3 regions of the Aurantimonas sp. genome follow, and region 1 is predicted to be linked to each of the others. Evidence: predicted binding sites of a transcription regulator. Region 1 holds the regulator's gene; each other region holds the start of a gene.
What was found. Region 1 encodes LexA, which represses DNA repair genes until DNA is damaged. Its sites were predicted from a motif close to TGTTCNNNNTGTGTTCNG; they were not measured.
Positions count from the first base shown of each region.

Region 2: a site for LexA is predicted at 3,479-3,496, ahead of ACEQX1_RS08735 (ImuA family protein). Genes of this name have one in related genera too.
Region 3: a site for LexA is predicted at 1,993-2,010, ahead of ACEQX1_RS14900 (putative DNA modification/repair radical SAM protein). Genes of this name have one in related genera too.

Region 1 is NZ_CAXPJM010000008.1:252,881-258,814, forward strand. It holds gene gltX (glutamate--tRNA ligase) at 1-797, opposite strand, end outside; gene ACEQX1_RS04465 (ComEC/Rec2 family competence protein) at 911-3,286, shown strand; gene lexA (transcriptional repressor LexA) at 3,381-4,100, opposite strand; gene glp (gephyrin-like molybdotransferase Glp) at 4,144-5,385, opposite strand; gene moaC (cyclic pyranopterin monophosphate synthase MoaC) at 5,382-5,882, opposite strand; gene trpC (indole-3-glycerol phosphate synthase TrpC) at 5,879-5,934, opposite strand, start outside.
Region 2 is NZ_CAXPJM010000020.1:70,798-76,731, forward strand. It holds gene ACEQX1_RS08725 (error-prone DNA polymerase) at 1-930, opposite strand, end outside; gene ACEQX1_RS08730 (DNA polymerase Y family protein) at 927-2,483, opposite strand; gene ACEQX1_RS08735 (ImuA family protein) at 2,449-3,423, opposite strand; gene ACEQX1_RS08740 (YeeE/YedE family protein) at 3,666-4,886, opposite strand; gene ACEQX1_RS08745 (metallophosphoesterase) at 5,057-5,869, opposite strand; gene ACEQX1_RS08750 (4'-phosphopantetheinyl transferase superfamily protein) at 5,866-5,934, opposite strand, start outside.
Region 3 is NZ_CAXPJM010000037.1:200,730-206,663, forward strand. It holds gene ACEQX1_RS14890 (xanthine dehydrogenase family protein molybdopterin-binding subunit) at 1-877, shown strand, start outside; gene ACEQX1_RS14895 (xanthine dehydrogenase family protein subunit M) at 1,014-1,820, shown strand; gene ACEQX1_RS14900 (putative DNA modification/repair radical SAM protein) at 2,024-3,268, shown strand; gene ACEQX1_RS14905 (UdgX family uracil-DNA binding protein) at 3,373-4,836, shown strand; gene ACEQX1_RS14910 (DUF2474 domain-containing protein) at 4,833-4,985, opposite strand; gene cydB (cytochrome d ubiquinol oxidase subunit II) at 4,982-5,934, opposite strand, start outside.

The DNA.
Region 1 (5,934 bases):
TAGTTGCGCAGTGCCACCGGCAGATAGCCCATGGCCTGGTAGGCCTCGATGCCCAGCGCGCCGTGGCGCTTCGACAGCTTGGCGCCGTCGGCGCCATGGATCAGCGGGATGTGCGCCATGACCGGCACGTCCCAGCCCATCGCCTTGTAGATCAGCGTCTGGCGGCCGGCATTGGTCAAATGGTCGTCGCCGCGGATGATGTGGGTAACGCCCATGTCGTGATCGTCGACGACCACGGCCAGCATGTAGGTCGGGCTGCCGTCTGAGCGCAGCAGCACCAGATCGTCGAGATCCTTGTTGGGAAAGCGGACGTCACCCTGCACCTTGTCACGGACGATCGTCTCGCCCTCCAGCGGCGCTCGCAGGCGGATCACCGGCTTGACGCCCTCGGGGGCCTCGGACGGGTCGCGGTCGCGCCAGCGGCCGTCATAGCGCGGCGGACGCTTCTCGGCGCGCGCGGTCTCGCGCATCTCTTCCAGTTCGGCCTGGCTGGCGTAGCAGCGATAGGCCTCGCCCTTGGCGAGCATCTCCTCGACTACCTCGCGGTGGCGGTCCGCCCGCTCATACTGCGACACCGGCGGCTCGTCTGCGGTCAGGCCCATCCAGTCGAGGCCGTCGATGATCGCCTGGACCGCCGGCTCGGTCGAGCGGGCGCGGTCGGTGTCCTCGATCCGCAGCAGCATCTTGCCGCCCGTTGCCCTGGCGTAGAGCCAGTTGAACAGCGCCGTGCGCGCGCCACCGATATGCAGGAAGCCCGTCGGCGAGGGGGCAAAGCGGGTCACGACGGCGTCCGTCATGGTCTCTCCGATATTGATACGCTGAGTGTTGGGAGCGGTCGGCGTGGATCGCTTTCGCTTGGCGGCTGTGTACCATAGGCGAGGGGAGAGACAAGCCGACGGGACCGGACGGCATGGACAGCGCCAGCGATCGCGACGAACGCGCAGGCGCGGCCTTCGGGCGGCGCGATGCCGTTCGGGCAGCGTTTCGGCGCTGGCGGGCGACGATCGCGCTGCCGCCGCGCGCCCGCTGGCGACGTCTCGGCCGGGAATGGCTTGCCGACCAGCTTGCCGCCGAGACCCGCGCCCGCACCGGTTTCCTCCTGGTCCCGCTCGGCCTGATGATCGGTGTGGCGCTCGTCCACGGCGCCGGCTGGGCTCCGAATGTCTGGCTGACCGTTCTTGCGGCCATCGCCAGCCTTGGCCTCGCGCTGCGCCGTATGGGGCGCCCCGTTCTGCACCCGGTGCTGATCCTCGCTGGCTTCACCCTCGTCGGTACCGCCCTCGCGATCGGCGAGATTCAGCGCACCGAAACGACGATCCTGTCCGGCCAGGCGACGGTGCGCATCGCCGGACCCGTCGTCTCACGGGAGCGGACAGAGGACGGACGCTATCGCTATGTGATCGCCGTCGCGGAAACCGAGCGGCCGGTCCTGTCGCGACCGCCGGAGCGTGTTCGCATCGTCGTCGGCAGCCGACACGAGCCGATCGCGCCCGGCGGCGTCTATCGTGGTCTCGTCCGGCTCGGGCCGCCGTCCGGTCCGGCCTTTCCCGGCAGCTACGACTTTGCCATGGCGCCGTTCTTCGCCGGGATCGGAGCCTATGGCTATTCGCTCGGCGCGCCGGAGGCCGAGCCGACGCCGCCCGCGGCGAGCGGCAACGGACGCGGCCTTCTGGCCGAACTGCGGCATGTGCAGACGCAGACGCGCCTCGCCCTGACCGAGCGCATCAGCACGGTGATCGGCGGCCGCGAGGGCGCCATCGCCGCGGCCCTCATCACCGGCGAGCGCGCCGGTATCCCCGACGATGCCCGCGAATGGCTGCGCGGCACGGGGCTCGCCCATGTCCTGTCGATCTCGGGCCTGCATATGGCGATCGTCGCCGGCTTCGCCATGCTCGCCGTGCGGTCGTCGCTGTCGCTCGTGCCGGTCATCTCGCTGCGCCTGCCGGCCAAGAAAATCGCCGCCATCGTCGCGCTCGTCGTCGCGGCGATCTATCTGGCGATCTCGGGCGCCAATGTCGCGACCCAGCGCTCCTTCGTGATGCTGGCGATCATGCTCGGAGCGGTGCTGATCGACCGCCCCGCCTTGACGCTTCGCAACGTGGCGATCGCCGCCATCGTCGTCATCCTCGTCGCGCCGCATGCCGTGATGACCGCCAGCTTCCAGATGAGCTTCGCGGCGACCGTGGCGCTGATCGGCGGCTATGCGGCCCTCTCGCAATGGCGGGCGGGGCGCGAACGCGGCCGCGAGACGGACAGGGGCATCGCCGGCAAGATCCTCGTGGCGCTCTCCGCAATCATGGTCACGTCGCTTCTCGCGGGATCGGCAACCGCGCCTTATGCTGCCTATCACTTCCACCGGATGGCGGCCTTCGGCTTCGTCGCCAATCTCCTGACCATGCCGCTGTTCACGTTGTGGATCATGCCGCTGGCGCTGGTGGGAACGCTGCTGATTCCGTTCGGGCTCGACGCCTGGCCGTTCCAGGCAATGGGCGCCGGCCTCTGGCTCGTCCTCGAGATCGCGCGCAACGTCTATGCCTGGCTGCCGGACCAGGCGATCGGACGCATGACCGCCTTGGGCCTTCTGCTGCTGACCGCGGCGATCCTCACCGCGTCCTGTCTGGCAAGCCGGCTGCGGTGGCTTGGCCTGCCGCTGGCACTGGCCGGATTCATTGCTGCGCCCGACAGGACGGCCCCACCGGAACTCCTGATCTTCGAGGACGGCAAGGAGGTCGCGACGCTCGCGGCGGACGGCCAGCTCGCCTTCCTGCGCGCACGGCCCAGCAGTTTCATCGCGGAACAATGGGAACGGGCCTTCGAGGCGCGGGCGCCGCGGGGCACCGACACAGAGCGGATCCGGGCGACGATTCCCGCGGAGTGCGCGGCCAAATATTGCCGCTTCACCACGCGTGGCGGCCTGCGTGTGATCTGGACGGAGGATTATGCCCGCACGGGCGATGCCTGCGACGAGGCGGATGTCGCCATCGTCTCGCGCGCGATCCGGCTTGCCGAATGCCGATCCGGCGCCGTTCTGGTAACGCTGCGCACGCTGCGGCGGACCGGCTCGCTGGCGATCGGCCGGGAGGCGGCGACAGGCCGGCCCCGCATCGTGCAGGCCGTCAGCGATCCGCCCGAACGCTGGAACGTCCACCGGTTGGCGCCCTGGCCGGAATATTGGCGCAAGCCCGCTGCGCCGAACCCGCCGGCACCTGTCACGCAGCCGGCCTCGGCGACCGTCAGCAATGGGGTCACGGCCGGTTCAGGCCGAACCGCGACGGTTGGGCCCTGAGCGAGGACGAGCCGGTTTCGGGCCTCAACGCTTCGGGCGCGAGTCGCGAGGACCTATCACCCGTTCTGCACCGACCGCGTTCCGTCCGGAGCGGTCAGTAGCGGCGGATCAGGCCGATCAGCTTGCCCTGGACCTTGACCCGGTCCGAGCCGAAGATGCGGGTTTCGTAGGCTGGATTGGCCGCCTCCAGCGCAATGGTGTCGCCGCGACGGCGGAAGCGCTTCAGGGTCGCTTCCTCGTCGTCGACGAGGGCGACCACGATCTCGCCCGGCGTCGCCGTGTCGCCCCGGCGGATGACCACCGTGTCGCCGTCGAGAATGCCGGCCTCGATCATCGAGTCGCCCTTCACTTCGAGAGCGTAATGCTCGCCGCTGCCCAGCATGTCCGGCGGAACGACGATGGAGTGGGTGTTGTGCTGGATGGCCGAGATCGGCACGCCGGCGGCGATGCGCCCCATGACCGGAATGGCCGTCGAAGCGGACGCCTTTGCCGGTGCCGGCTGCGCCGCGGGTGCGGGCCGGGCGGTGTCGCGGCTGCCTTCGATGACGCTCGGCTTGAAGCCGGTGCGCCCGACAGGTGCCGGGCGGCTGCCCTGAATCGACTCCGGCAGCTTCAGGATTTCCAGCGCCCGGGCCCGATTGGGCAGGCGGCGGATGAAGCCCCGCTCCTCGAGCGCGGTGATCAGGCGGTGAATGCCGGACTTGGACCGCAGGTCCAGCGCGTCCTTCATTTCATCGAAGGACGGGGGTACACCAGTCTCGCGCACCCGATCGTTCACGAAGACCAGAAGATCGTGCTGCTTGCGCGTCAGCATCCGGGCGACTCCTCAAAACAAAACCTGAACAAACCTATCTGTTCTAGTTGTGTTCCGCAAGTGGCTCCATAGCCGTCAGGGGGACGTAATCGCAGGGATCGCCCGCTTCGGCCGGTGCGGCGCGGACCGGACGCACGAGCAACGCATCGGCCGCGGCATAGATCGACAGCAGCGAGGAATCCTGCCGCGACAACGGCACGATGCGGGGCAGGCCGGCGCTGTCCGGTTCGATCCGGGCGCGGACGAAATCCGTGCGCTCGCCATTGTCCGGCATCGGCGCGGCGAGAACGCCCCGGCGGTAGAGCGGACGCGCAGGACGGCCCGCGAGGCGCCGGACCAGCGGTGCCAGGAACAGGGTCGCGGCGACCATGGAGGAGGCCGGATTGCCGGGCAGGCCGACGACCCGCATGTCGCCCAGCCTGCCGGCCATCAGCGGCTTGCCGGGGCGCATCGCCACTTTCCAGAAGTCGAGGGAGACGCCATGGGCGGCGAACACCTTGCCCACGAGGTCGTGGTCGCCGACCGATGCGCCGCCGATGGTGACGAAGATGTCGGCGCCGTCCGCGATCGCCTGTGTCAGCTGGGCATCGATGGCCGCTTCGCGGTCGGGCGCGATCCCGCAATTCAGCGGCAGGCCGCCGGCCTCGCGCACCAGTGCGGCGACACCGAAGGTGTTGGAGGCGACGATCTGCGACGGACCGATGGGTTCGCCGGGCAGGACGAGTTCGTCGCCGGTCGCCAGGATCGCGACGCGGGGCCGGCTGCGAACCGGGATCGCCGGATGGCCGCCGCTCGCGGCCAACGCGATGGCGCCCGGGGTCAGCACGGTGCCGGCGGTCAGAAGCGGCGTGCCCGCGGCAAAATCGATCCCCGCCGGGCGGATGTGCTGGCCGACCACGACCGGCGCCGTTGCCGTGACGGTGCCGTCCTGCCGGTTGGCGTTTTCCTGGATCAGGATGGCGTCGGCACCGGCAGGGACCGGCGCGCCGGTGGAGATGCGAATGGTCTCGCCCGGCTGCAGCGTGCCGCCATAGGCGTGGCCGGCGGCCGATTCGCCGACGAGCCGCAGGGAGGGGAAGGGCGCTTCGTCGCCAAGGTCGGCGGCGCGGACCGCGTAGCCGTCCATGGCGGAGGCGTCGAAGGCCGGCTGGGTGCGCAGCGAGGCAAGGTCCGCCGCCAGAATGCGGCCCGAGGCGTCGCGCAGCGGCAGCGTCTCGGTTCGCTCGAGGGGGCGGGCGTCCTCGACGAGGAGACGATAGGCCTCCTCGACGGGGATGAGACTCACGACGCGGCGTCCGCCGACCAGTCGCCGGAGCGGCCGCCGGATTTTGCCAGAAGGCGGATGCCGCTGATGGTCATGGAGCGGTCGACCGCCTTGGCCATGTCGTAGATGGTGAGGCAGGCGACCGAGACGGCCGTCAGCGCCTCCATCTCGACGCCGGTCTTGCCGCCGACCCGCGCCGTCGCGGTGACCCTAAGGCCGGGCAGCGCGGGCTCGGCGGTGATCTCGACGCCGATCTTCTCCAGCATCAGCGGATGACAGAGCGGAATCAGCTCGTGGGTCTTCTTGGCGCCCATGATGCCGGCGATGCGGGCAATGCCGATGACGTCGCCCTTCTTGGCCTCGCCGGCCAGGATCAGGTCGAGCGTCGCCGGCTCCATCATCACGAAGCCTTCGGCCTCCGCGACACGGCGCGTGCGCTCCTTGTCGCCGACATCGACCATCGACGCGGCGCCGGTGGCGTCGAGATGGGTCAGCGTGGCGTCGCGCGGATCGCTCATGCGGGCACCGTGATGGCAGGATCGCCGCCGATCAGGGCGCGTGTCGCCGTCT
Region 2 (5,934 bases), on a different contig from region 1:
GCCCTCCGGATAGCGCCAGCGGGCGCCCTCATGGGCGAGGTGACGCAACTCCTCGGCCGGCGAGCGCGACAGCTTCAGCGCCTCGTCGGGATATTCGTAGGCAAGGCTCTTCAGGTCGAACTGCAGCTCGGCGAAGAACCGGCCGGTCTCGGCGATCGCTTCGGGATAATGGCGGAACAGCCGCTCCATCTCGTGCGGCGCCTTCAGATGCCGCTCGGCATTGCGCGCCAGAAGGAAGCCGGCCTCGGCCAGCGGCACATGCTCGCGGATCGCGGTCATCACGTCCTGCAGCCGCCGCCGGCCGGGCGCGTGGTGGAAGGCGTCGTTGGTGGCCAGCATCGGCGTGCGGCAGCGCGCGGCCAGATGCGCGGCCCGCGCCATGCGACGCTGGTCGAGCCCGTCATGGGCCGGCGCGACGGCCAGGCGGACGGCGCCGCCGAAGGCCTCGCGTAGCCGGTGCAGCGGGTCGGCGAGGCCGGCCTCCATTGCCGCGGCATCGCCGTCCTGGCCGCAGCCAAGCGCCTGCGGCGCGATCATCGCGAGGTTCAGCCCCTCGCCCCATTCCAGAAGGTCGGCAAGGGTGAGGATGCAGCTTCCTTTGGTTGCCCGCAGATTGCCGCGGCTGAGCAACCGGCAAAGCCGGCCCCAGCCGGCACGATCGCGCGGATAAGCGAAGATGTCGGGCGTCGCGTCGGAAAACACCAGCCGGGCGCCGGGCGCATAGGGCAGTTCCGCCTCGCGGGCGGCCTGATGGGCGCGCACGACGCCGGCCACGGTGTTGCGGTCGGCAATGCCGAGACCGGCAAGCCCCAGGCGGTGGGCGGTGACCACCAGCTCTTCCGGCTGCGATGCGCCGGCAAGGAAGGAAAAGCAGCTGGCGACGCCGATCTCGGGAAAGGCCCGGGGCTCGCGATAAGGCTCGATCCTCATGCGAAGATGCCGTGCAGGAACCAGGCCGGGCGCCCGTCCGGCACCTGCAGTTCGGGGTCGACGGCCGGATCGGCGCAGCCCTCACGAAACAGCCAGAAGCGGCGGCCGGCCTCGTCCTCGACCCGATAATAGTCGCGGGCCGCCGCGTCGGGCTGGCGCCACCATTCGCCGGCGATGCGTTCCGGCCCCTCGGCGCGGCGCACCACGTGCAGCGCCCGGCGCCAGCGAAACTTCAGCGGCGCGCCGTCCGGCACCTCGAAGCTCGCCTCGATCGCTTCCGGCATGGCGAGCAGCCGCAGCGGCCGCGGCGCCGTCTGCGGCGCGGCGACCGGTGCCGGCCTTGCCAGCGCCGCCGCGCCCGCCGCCATCGGCCGCCAGCGCTCGGCCCGCTCGGGCCAGTGGCTGGCGACGGCGTCGAGGCGCAGGACGCTGGCCTCGCCGAGCCGCGCCCCGAGCCGGTCGACGAGGCTGCCGAAGGCGTCGCTGCCGACTGTCTCGCCGGACAGGTCGGTCTGCAGGTCCGGCATCGGCTCGGTGGCGTAGATGGCGAGCTTGACGAGATCGTAGCCGAAGCCGGCGTCGAACTCCTCGCCGAGCCCCTTCATGCGCTCGCGGAACAGGCGCTGGATGGCGGCGGGTTCGCGCACCGGCCGCGAGGCGCCGACCACCAGCCGGTTGACCGCGCCGTCGACGCGAAACAGCGACAGTTCGAGCTGCCGCGCCCCGACGCCGCGCCGCTCCAGATCGCCCTTCAGGCGCGCAGCCAGCAGCAGGAGGATGCGCTCGACGTCGTCGGTCAGGCTGATCGGCTCGAACAATCGCCGCTCGGCGGTCAGGTCCGGCACCGGCCGGCGCGGGCTGATCGGCCGGGAGGCGCGGCCGAGCGCGGTATCGAGACGGGCGAGGAGATCTTCGCCGAAGCGCCGCGCCAACCCGGCGCGGGGCAGCGCCAGCAGCGCGTCGATGGTCTTCAGGCCGAGGCGGCGAAACATCGCCGCGACCGGCGGCTCCAGCCGCAGCGCGGCGACGGGCAGCGGCGAAACCGCGGCCAGCTCATCGTTCTCGGCGACGATGGCGCCGCCGCGCCCCCTGCCGCCGCCGACCAGCGCCAGGGCCGTGCCGGCATGGCTGGCGATCGCCGCTAGGGCGGCGAGGCCCTGATGGAACAGCCGCACCAGGAGATCGTCCATCAGCGCCTTCTCGCCGCCGAAGAGATGGGCGCAGCCGGAAATGTCGAGGACGAGACCGTGCGGCGCGTCGAGGGCGACGAGCGGCGTGTAGCGGTCGCACCAGTCGGCGACCGCCTCCAGCAGCCGCCGGTCGGCGGCCGGGTCGGCAAGCATGACCTCCATGTCCGGAAACCGCGCCTTTGCCTCGGCCAGACCGCTGCCGGCCGCCAGACCCATGGCCTCGGCCGCCTCGCAGGTCGCCACGATGCGGTTGGCGTTGCCGACGGTCTCGTAGAGCGCCAGCGGCGCCGGGCGGCCGCTTTCGCCATCGTCGTCGTCGGCCGCTCCCTTACGAGGCGCGTCGGAGCGCCACGACCGTCCCATCCGCTCGCGCCGGATCCGGTCCGTCGACAGCCGTGGAAACGACAGGGCGAGATAGCGGTTCGGAACGGGCCGGGGGGCCGAAACGTCGCTCATGGGAATTCCACTCCAGGACTACATGCTGCGGGCGACCGTCGCGGGATTTCTCCACCGTGACGTCGAAGACCGGGTGGCCGATGAGCTTGTCGCGATCGGCCAGGTCGGCGACGCGGCTCGCCGGCCCCGGTCGGATCCGCAGCCGCAGCGGCGCGGCGGTGGCCTCGGGACGGGCGCTCTGGCGCAGGAGCAGCAGGGGCAGGCCGGCGTCGCGGGCGCGCAGATGCAGTCGCCGGGTGCCGTCGAGGCCGAGCCGGGCGGGATTGCCGCGCACTTCCAGGATCGCCATGGCCAGCGCCCGCGAGGTGGCGGCCTCCTCGCCGGCCCAGGCCGCCTCGTCGAGCTTGCGGGTCTTGACGAGGCAGAGCGCGGCGGGGTCGAGGCCGAAGCTCGCGAGCCCCGGCAGATAGGGAAGCCCGGCCTCGGAAAACGCCATCATGTCGCCGATCCACAGGAGCGGCCGGCCGGGGCGGGCGCCGAAGCGGATCGCCAGCGCCAGCGCGAAGCCGGCGAGCGAGCCGCCGTCGCGGGTCTCGTCGAGATGGATTTCGGCCAGTCCCGCCGCCGGAAAGCCGCCGCCGAGCGCCGTATCGGCCGCCGCGTCGCCGAGCGACAGGAGCTTCGGCGCCGCGCGCCGCACGGCTGCCGCGTCGCCCTGGCGGCGGGTGTCCGCAGCGGTGTTTTCCAGCCGGCAGACCGGCTCGCCCTCGATCTGCGCGATGCGCTCGCGCAGCTCCGACAGGGCACGATTCCTAGCAAAGTCCCGGTCCGTGCCATACAGGCGAACGGGCGCGGGCGGGGCCGCGCGCCGGGGGGCGGTCAGCGCGGCGGGATCGGTCGAGGCCATAGGATTCTCCTTCGATCACAAGGGATTCGCGATCGCTCCGCCTCACCAAGAGGTTTGTTCCTGATATGTTCCTATGGATTCCAGAGCGGCCCTGGAGAGTCAAGCCGAGTCTGCTCAGGGCCCGAGCGCCGTTTCCGGAAAGGGCAGGATTCCTAATCCTCTGGCTTGCGACAACCACGCAAAAAGGCCGCCGCGAGGGTGTCGCGGCGGCCTTTCGAAAGGTCTGTGGATGGTGGGTGCGGTCAGGCGCCCTTGGTGACGTGCGGCCGTTCGCCGACGAAGAAGAACGGCCGCAGGCGCACGCCGAGAACCGAGCCGGCATAGGCCGCGACCAGCCACAGCCAGCCATGCAGGCTGCCCGAGGCGATGCCGCCGAAATAGGCGCCGATATTGCAGCCGAAGGCGATTCGCGCGCCATAGCCCAGCATCAGTCCGCCGATCGCCGCGGCCAGGATGGAGCGCAGCGGAATGGCGAAGTTCGGCGCCAGCCGGCCGGCAAGGGCCGCGGCAAGGAGGGCGCCGAGAATGATGCCGAAATTCATCACCGAGGTGATGTCGGCGAAGATGCTGGAGGATAGCGCCGTCGCATTGCCCGGCTGCTGCCAGTAGGACCAGGCGGAGGGATCGACGCCGCCGAGTTCCGACAGCTTGGCGCCCCACAGGGCGAAGGCCGAGGTGATGCCCCAGGGGCGCCCGGCCAGCGCCAGCGTGACGAAGTTGAGCAGCGCCAGCGCGATGGCGCCGGCGACCAGCGGCCACGGCCCGCGGGCAAAGCGCGCCAGACCGTGGCGCTTCGGGGCGTCGGCCTGCTCCAGCCCGCCATGGCGGCGCTTTTCAACGAGGATCGTCACCACCGCGATGGCCGCGAAGATGGCGAAGGACAGAACGATGCCCAGCGGCGCGCCGACACTGTCGACGACCGAGACCGGTTCGAAGGCCGGCAGCGCCATCCACCAGTCGAAATGGATCGTCGCCAGCAGCGAGCCGATGATGAAGAAGGCCAGCGTGATCAGCATGCGGGCATTGCCGCCGCCGGCGGTGTAGAGCGTGCCGGAGGCGCAGCCGCCTCCCAGCTGCATGCCGATGCCGAAGATGAACGCCCCGACCAGCACCGAGGTGCCGACCGGCGAGACGAATCCCGAGACTTCCTGGCCGAACAGGCTGCCGGCGGCCAGCGCCGGGAAGAACAGCGCGACGGCGATGGCGAGCATCACCATCTGGGCGCGCAGGCCCCGGCCGCGACCGTCGCGGATGAAGTTGCGCCAGGCCGAGGTGAAGCCGAAGGCGGCATGGTAGAGGACGAGGCCGAAGGCGCCGCCGACGACGAAGAGCGCGGCAATGCGCGGGCTCTGGCCGAAGGCGAGACCCAGCGCGCCGATGAGGGCGAGGCCGAGCGCGACCCAGGCGGCCGGGCTCACGGCGCCGCTGCCGGGGGCGCGGCCCGCCATGGTGATCTGCGACATGGATGTCTCCGTGGAAATGCAAGCTGTTGCGACGACAGATAGGGTCGGGCTGCGGGACCGACGACGCACAGCATGCTCCGCCGGGCAGCAGGAGGCGAAGATTGTTCCCCGCAAGGGCCGATCCGCGCCAAGCGCATCATCTCGGGCGCCGTGAGGCTTTCGTGAGCCGGCTACATCCGGATGCGGCGCAGCGCGTCGGCCGGTTCGCGGCGACCGCGCCATTGCTTGGGATAGCCGAAGGAGACCTCCTCGAAGGCGACGCCGTCGATAGTCTTGGACGAGGGCATGTGCAGATGGCCGGAGATCACGGCCCGGGCGTTGTAGCGGGTGTGCCAGTCCTCGGTGCGGGTGGTGCCGCACCAGATCGAGAAGCGCGGAATACGCGGCAGGCGGGCCAGATCGCGGCGTAGCGGCCAGTGGTTGACGAGGATGTTGGGCACGCCGTCGTCGAGCCCGTCGAGGCGGGCCGCGGTCGCCGACACGCGCGCCGCGCACCAGGCGCTGCGGCTGGCATGGGGATCGGCCGGCAGGAACTGCTCGTCGGAGCAGACCGGCCCGCCCTCGCGGGCCCAGGCGACGGCGTCCTCATGGGCGACATCGAAGGGCCGGAAGGAATAGTCGTAGAGCAGGAACATCGGCACGATGCGCACGTCCTGTCCGTCGATGGCAACGACCGGATAATCATCCTCCGGCGTCAGCACGCCGCGGGCCCGGCAGCGTTCCACGAAGTGGTGATAGCGCGCCTCGCCGCGCAGCGGCACGCCCTCCGAGGCCACGGCCCAGAGTTCGTGATTGCCCGGCACCCAGACGACCTGCCGATATTTCGGCTGCAGGACGTCGAGGGCCAGGTCCAGATGGCGCTCGGTTTCGCCAACGTCACCGGCGAGGATCAGCCAGTCGTCCGGATGCGCGGCAATCTCGTGGATCGCCTCGCGATTGGCCGGGTGGCCGAGATGCAAGTCGGCGACGGCGAAGAGCTTCACGATGCGCCGTCCGTGGCATCGATGTCGTTGACGGAGTCCGACAGCGGAACGGTGCGCAGGAAGCG
Region 3 (5,934 bases), on a different contig from region 1:
CAATCCCGTCGGCACGATCGAGATCCTCACCGGCTCGCACAGCCACGGCCAGGGCCACGAGACGACCTTCGCCCAGCTCGTCGCCGAGCGTTTCGGCCTGCCGGTCGACAACGTCCAGGTGATCCATGGCGACACCGACAAGGTGCAGTTCGGCATGGGCACCTACGGCTCGCGCTCCGGCGCGGTCGGCATGTCGGCGATCCACAAGGCGCTCGACAAGGTCGAGGCCAAGGCCAAGAAGATCGCCGCGCATCTGCTGGAAGCCGACGAGGGCGACATCGTCATCGAGAATGGCGAGGTGAAGGTCGCGGGCACTGACAAGTCGCTCGGCTGGCACGAGGTCTGTCTCGGCGCCTATACCGGCCACAATCTGCCGGACGGCATGGAGCCCGGCCTGAAGGAAGGCGCGTTCTACGATCCGACCAACTTCACCTTCCCGGCCGGCTGCTACATCTGCGAGGTCGAAGTGGATCCGGAGACCGGCACCACCGAGATCGTGCAGTTCGTCGCCGCCGACGATTTCGGCCGGGTGATCAACCCGATGATCGTCGAGGGACAGGTGCATGGCGGTCTCGCCCAGGGCATCGGCCAGGCACTTCTGGAAGGCGCCCATTACGACGAGACCGGCCAGCTCGTGACGGCGTCCTACATGGACTACGCCATGCCGCGGGCCTGGGACCTGCCGATGTTCGACGTGTCGACCAACGAGACGCTGTGCCCCGGCAATCCGCTCGGCATGAAGGGCTGCGGCGAGGCCGGCGCGATCGGTTCGCCGCCGGCCGTCATCAACGCCATCACCGACGCCATCGGCAACAACGACCTGACCATGCCGGCGACGCCGCAGAAGGTGTGGCGCGCCATCCACGCCGTCACCTGACGGCGGCCTGATCGTCCGGCGGCCGCAGACCGGCCGCCGGCAGCGTTCCGGGACCCCTGGTCCCATCGAGACAGCCGCGCCGCGCGGCCCGCGCCTGAACAGGACAGGCGCGACCCGGCGCCAAGGGAGACCTGAGATGTACGAGACCACCTATCATCGCCCCTCGACCCTCGACGAGGCCGTCCGGCTGGTCGGCGACAGCGGCGGGGAGGGCAAGTTCCTCTCCGGCGGCATGACGCTGATCCCGACCATGAAGCAACGGCTTGCCGCGCCGACGGCGCTGGTCGATCTGCGCCATGTCGGCGAGCTCAAGGGCATCAGCGTCGAGGGCCGCTCGATCCGCATCGGCGGCGGCACGACCCATGCCGAGATCGCCGCCCATGAGGGCATCAAGTCGACCTGTCCGGGCTTCGCCTCGCTGGCCGGGCTGATCGGCGACATCGCCGTGCGCCACATGGGCACGATCGGTGGCTCGGTCGCCAATTACGACCCGGCCGCCGATTATCCGGCCGCCCTGAAGGCGATGGGCGCGACGATCCACACCTCCAAGCGCGAAATGCCGGCGGACGAATTCTTCGTCAGCCTGTTCGAGACGGCGCTGGAAGAGGACGAGATCGTCACCGCGGTGTCCTTCGAGGCGCCGGATCAGTGCGGCTACGAGAAATTCCGCAATCCGGCCTCGCGCTACGCCATGTGCGGCGTCTTCGTCGCCAAGCGCGGCGATGGCGTGAAGGTCGGCGTCACCGGCGCGGGCTCGAACGGCACCTTCCGCTGGGAAGCCGCCGAGCAGGCGCTGTCGGCGAATTTCGACGGCTCCGCCATCGAGGGGCTGTCGGTCGATCCGAGCGACATGCTGGCCGATCTGCACGGCTCGTCGGATTACCGCGCCAACCTCGTCAAGGTCGTCACCAAGCGCGCGGTCGCCAAGGCGCAGTCGCACTAGGCTCCGGCAAAGCTTTCATGATGCGACGGCCGGGCTTCAGCCCGGCCGTTTTCGTTTGTGGCGTCGCGCAGGACGGCACCCCGCCTCTGGTGCAGGCCTAAGCTCCCAAAGCGGCTCCGGAGTGACCACCTGCGACAGCCTGTAGCAGGGCAATCCGGCGGTGACCGCTCGCAGGAACATTCCGAGAACCCTATACAGGCGGGATGGCCAAGACCACGCTCATCGACAAGCTGGCGATCCTCTCGGACGCCGCCAAATACGACGCCTCCTGCGCGTCCAGCGGCTCGACCCGCCGCGACTCGGCGAAGTCCGGCGGCATCGGCTCGACCGAAGGCTCGGGCATCTGCCATGCCTATGCCCCGGACGGGCGCTGCATCTCGCTGCTCAAGATCCTGATGACGAATTTCTGCGTCTATGACTGCGTCTATTGCGTCAATCGCTCGTCGTCGAACGTGCCGCGGGCGCGCTTTTCAGTGCAGGAGGTTGTCGACCTGACGATGTCCTTCTACCGACGCAACTACATCGAGGGGCTGTTTCTCTCCTCCGGCATCATCCGCAGCTCCGACTACACGATGGAGGAGATGGTGCGGATCGCCCGAAAGCTGCGGCTGGAGGAAAATTTCCGCGGCTACATCCATCTGAAGACGATCCCCGATGCCGCGCCGGCGCTGATCGAGGAGGCGGGGCTGTTCGCCGACCGCCTGTCGATCAACATCGAGCTGCCGACCGACGTGACGCTGGAAGCCTTCGCGCCGGAAAAGAACCCGCGCGACATCCGCCGGTCGATGGGGCATCTGCGCGCCAAGATCGAGGAGCACAAGGGCGAGAAGCGGGACCGGGCGAAGCCGAAGCGCTTTGCGCCCGGCGGCCAGTCGACCCAGATGATCATCGGCGCCGACGGATCAAACGACGACGCGATCCTCGGCCGCTCGGAAAATCTCTACGGCAATTATCACCTGAAGCGGGTCTATTACTCGGCCTTCTCGCCGATCCCCGACGCCTCGAGCCGGCTGCCGCTCTCCAAGCCGCCGCTGATGCGCGAGCACCGGCTCTACCAGGCCGACTGGCTGATGCGCTTCTACGGCTTCGACCGTGGCGAGATCGTCGCGGGCGGCGATGACGGCATGCTGGATCTGGCGATCGACCCGAAGCTCGCCTGGGCGCTGAAGCATCGCGAGCGGTTTCCCGTCAACGTCAACCGCGCCGACCGCGAGATGCTCTTGCGGGTGCCGGGCCTTGGCACGCGGGCGGTGAACCGCATCCTGTCGACGCGGCGGCATCGCAGCCTGCGCCTCGACGACGTGGCGCGGCTCTGCCAGTCGGTGGACAAGGTGCGGCCGTTCATCGAGGCGCTCGACTGGTCGCCGGGCGCGGCGACGGACAGCGCCGGCCTGCGCGAGCGCTTCGTGCCGAAGGTGCAGCGGACGGCGCAGCTCGAACTGTTCTGAGCGTCGGGCCTCACACGGGCCGCGGCAGCCGGGCCGCGGAGCATTGGCGGAACCGCGGCACCGCCACGCAGGTTTCATTCCGTCCCGCAGGCGAGCCCGATCCCATGTATGTTGCGCGTCTTTCCTTCTCCGCCGATTTCGACGCGTGGCGCCAGGCGGCGCGCACGGCGCTGGCGCTTGGCGTGCCGCCGGAGGAGATGAGCTTCACAGTCGGTGACGAAACCGCGGGCCTCTTCGCCGGGCCGCTGCCGCCGGCACCCGCCGGCGCGCCGCAGCCGACCGTGCCGAAGGCGTTTCCCGAACTGGCGGCCAAGCTGGTCTGCCATGCCGATGCCGACCGCTTCGTCTTCGCTTATCGTCTGCTGTGGCGACTGCAACGGGAGAAGAAGCTCCTGGAGATCGCGTCGGACCGGGACATCCTGCGCGCCTCCGAGATGGAAAAGGCGGTCCGCCGCGACAGCCACAAGATGAAGGCCTTCGTGCGCTTTCGCGAGATCGAGGACGACGAAGGCCGCCGCCACTACGTCGCTTGGTTCGAACCGTTCCACCACATCGTCGAACACACCGCGCCCTTCTTCGCCCGGCGCTTCGCCGGGATGGTCTGGACCATCCTGACGCCGGAGCGCAGCGCCCATTGGGACGGCAGCGAACTGACCTTTCTGCCCGGCGCGACGAAGGACATGCGACCGGAGGGCGACGACATGGAAGCCCTGTGGCTCACCTATTACGCGTCGATCTTCAACCCGGCGCGGCTCAAGGTGAACGCCATGCGCGCCGAGATGCCGAAGAAATACTGGGCAAACATGCCCGAGACGGTGCTGATCAAGCCGCTGATCGCCGGGGCAGAGGCGGCGTCGCGGCGGATGATCGAGACCGCGCCGACCTTGCCCAGCCTGCGGCACGAACGCCAGAAGGAGCGCGACATGGCACGACAACCCGAGCTGGCGGCGCAGCCGGCGGACGAGCGCCCGACATCGATCGCCGCGGCGCGCGAGGCGGCCAGTCACTGCCGCGCTTGCCCGCTCTGGGAGCCGGCGACCCAGACGGTGTTCGGGCGAGGGCCGGAGGATGCACCGGTCATCTTCGTCGGCGAGCAGCCGGGCGATCAGGAGGACATTGCCGGCGAGCCCTTCATCGGGCCGGCGGGCAAGGTGTTCGACACGGCGCTGGGCGAGGCCGGGATCGACCGCAGCCGCGCCTATGTCACCAATGCCGTGAAGCACTTCAAGTTCGCGCCGCGCGGCAAGCGGCGCATCCACGCCAAGCCGAATGGTGGCGAGGTGCGGGCCTGCCGTTGGTGGCTGGACCTCGAACGCGACCTGATCCGGCCGAAGCTGATCGTGGCGCTGGGCGCGACCGCTGCCTCCGCCGTCCTCGGCAAGACCGTGACGATCCGCGACACGCGGTCGAAGCTGATCGACCTCGACGAGGGGACGCGGGCGCTGGTCACCGTGCATCCGTCCTACATCCTGCGGCTGCCCGACAAGGCCACGCAGGAGCGCGAGCGCGAAGCTTTTCACGCGGACATGGCGCTGGTGCGCGAGACGGTGCCGGAACTGGCGCTCTAGCCGATCAGGACGAGACGGATGCCGTAGCCGACCGTGGCGACGGCGGCGACGCCGCCGAGCCACAGGAGCGCGAACCAGCCGAGCCGGCTTTTCAGGCTACCCGGCGCCTTGTCCCCGGTCTCCGGGCGGTCGCCGTGCCGCGCCGTCAATGGTGGTATCCTTCGCCCTCGCGGACCTTGCCGCGGAAGACCCAGTAGGAATAGCCGGTATAGGCGAGGATCAGCGGGATCAGCACCGTCGCCCCGACCAGGAGGAACATCAGCGAGGATTCCGGTGCGGCCGCCTCCCAGATGGTGACATGGGGCGGGATGATGTCCGGATAGAAGGTGATCCCGAGCCCGGCGAAGGACAGGACGAAGATCGCCAGCGCCGACAGGAACGGCCGGATCTCCTTGCCGGTCGCCAGCGACTGGAACAGGCTGAAGGTGGCGAGCGCGACGAGGATCGGCACCGGCGCCACGTAGAAGATCTGCGGGAAGGTGAACCAGCGCAGATAGAACTGGTCTTCCATGAACGGCATCCACAGGCTGACCACGCCGATCAGGACCATGGTGCCGACCGCCGAGATCCACGCGTAGCGGCGGGCGATGTCGTGCAGTTCGCCCTCGGTCTTCATGACCAGCCAGGTGGCGCCCAGCAGCGCGTAGCCGACCACGACGGCAACGCCGGTCATCAACGAGAAGGGCGTCAGCCAGTCGAACCAGCCGCCGGCATAGGCGCGGCCGTCGATGTCGATGCCCTGGACCAGCGTGCCGAGGGCAACGCCCTGGCTGAAGGCGGCGACGATCGAGCCGACGAAGAACGACACGTCCCACATCCAGCGCCCGCGTACCGTCTTGAAGCGGAACTCGAAGGCCACCCCGCGGAAGATCAGCGCCAGGAGCATGGCGATGACCGGCGCGTAGATGGCCGGCATGATGATCGCGTAGGCCAGCGGGAAGACCGCGAACAGGCCGCCGCCGCCCAGCACCAGCCAGGTTTCGTTGCCGTCCCAGATCGGCGCCACCGTGTTCATGGCGGTGTCGCGGTTCTCGTGCCGGCCGAGCAGCGGGAACAGGATGCCGGTGCCCAGGTCGAAGCCGTCGAGAATGACATAGG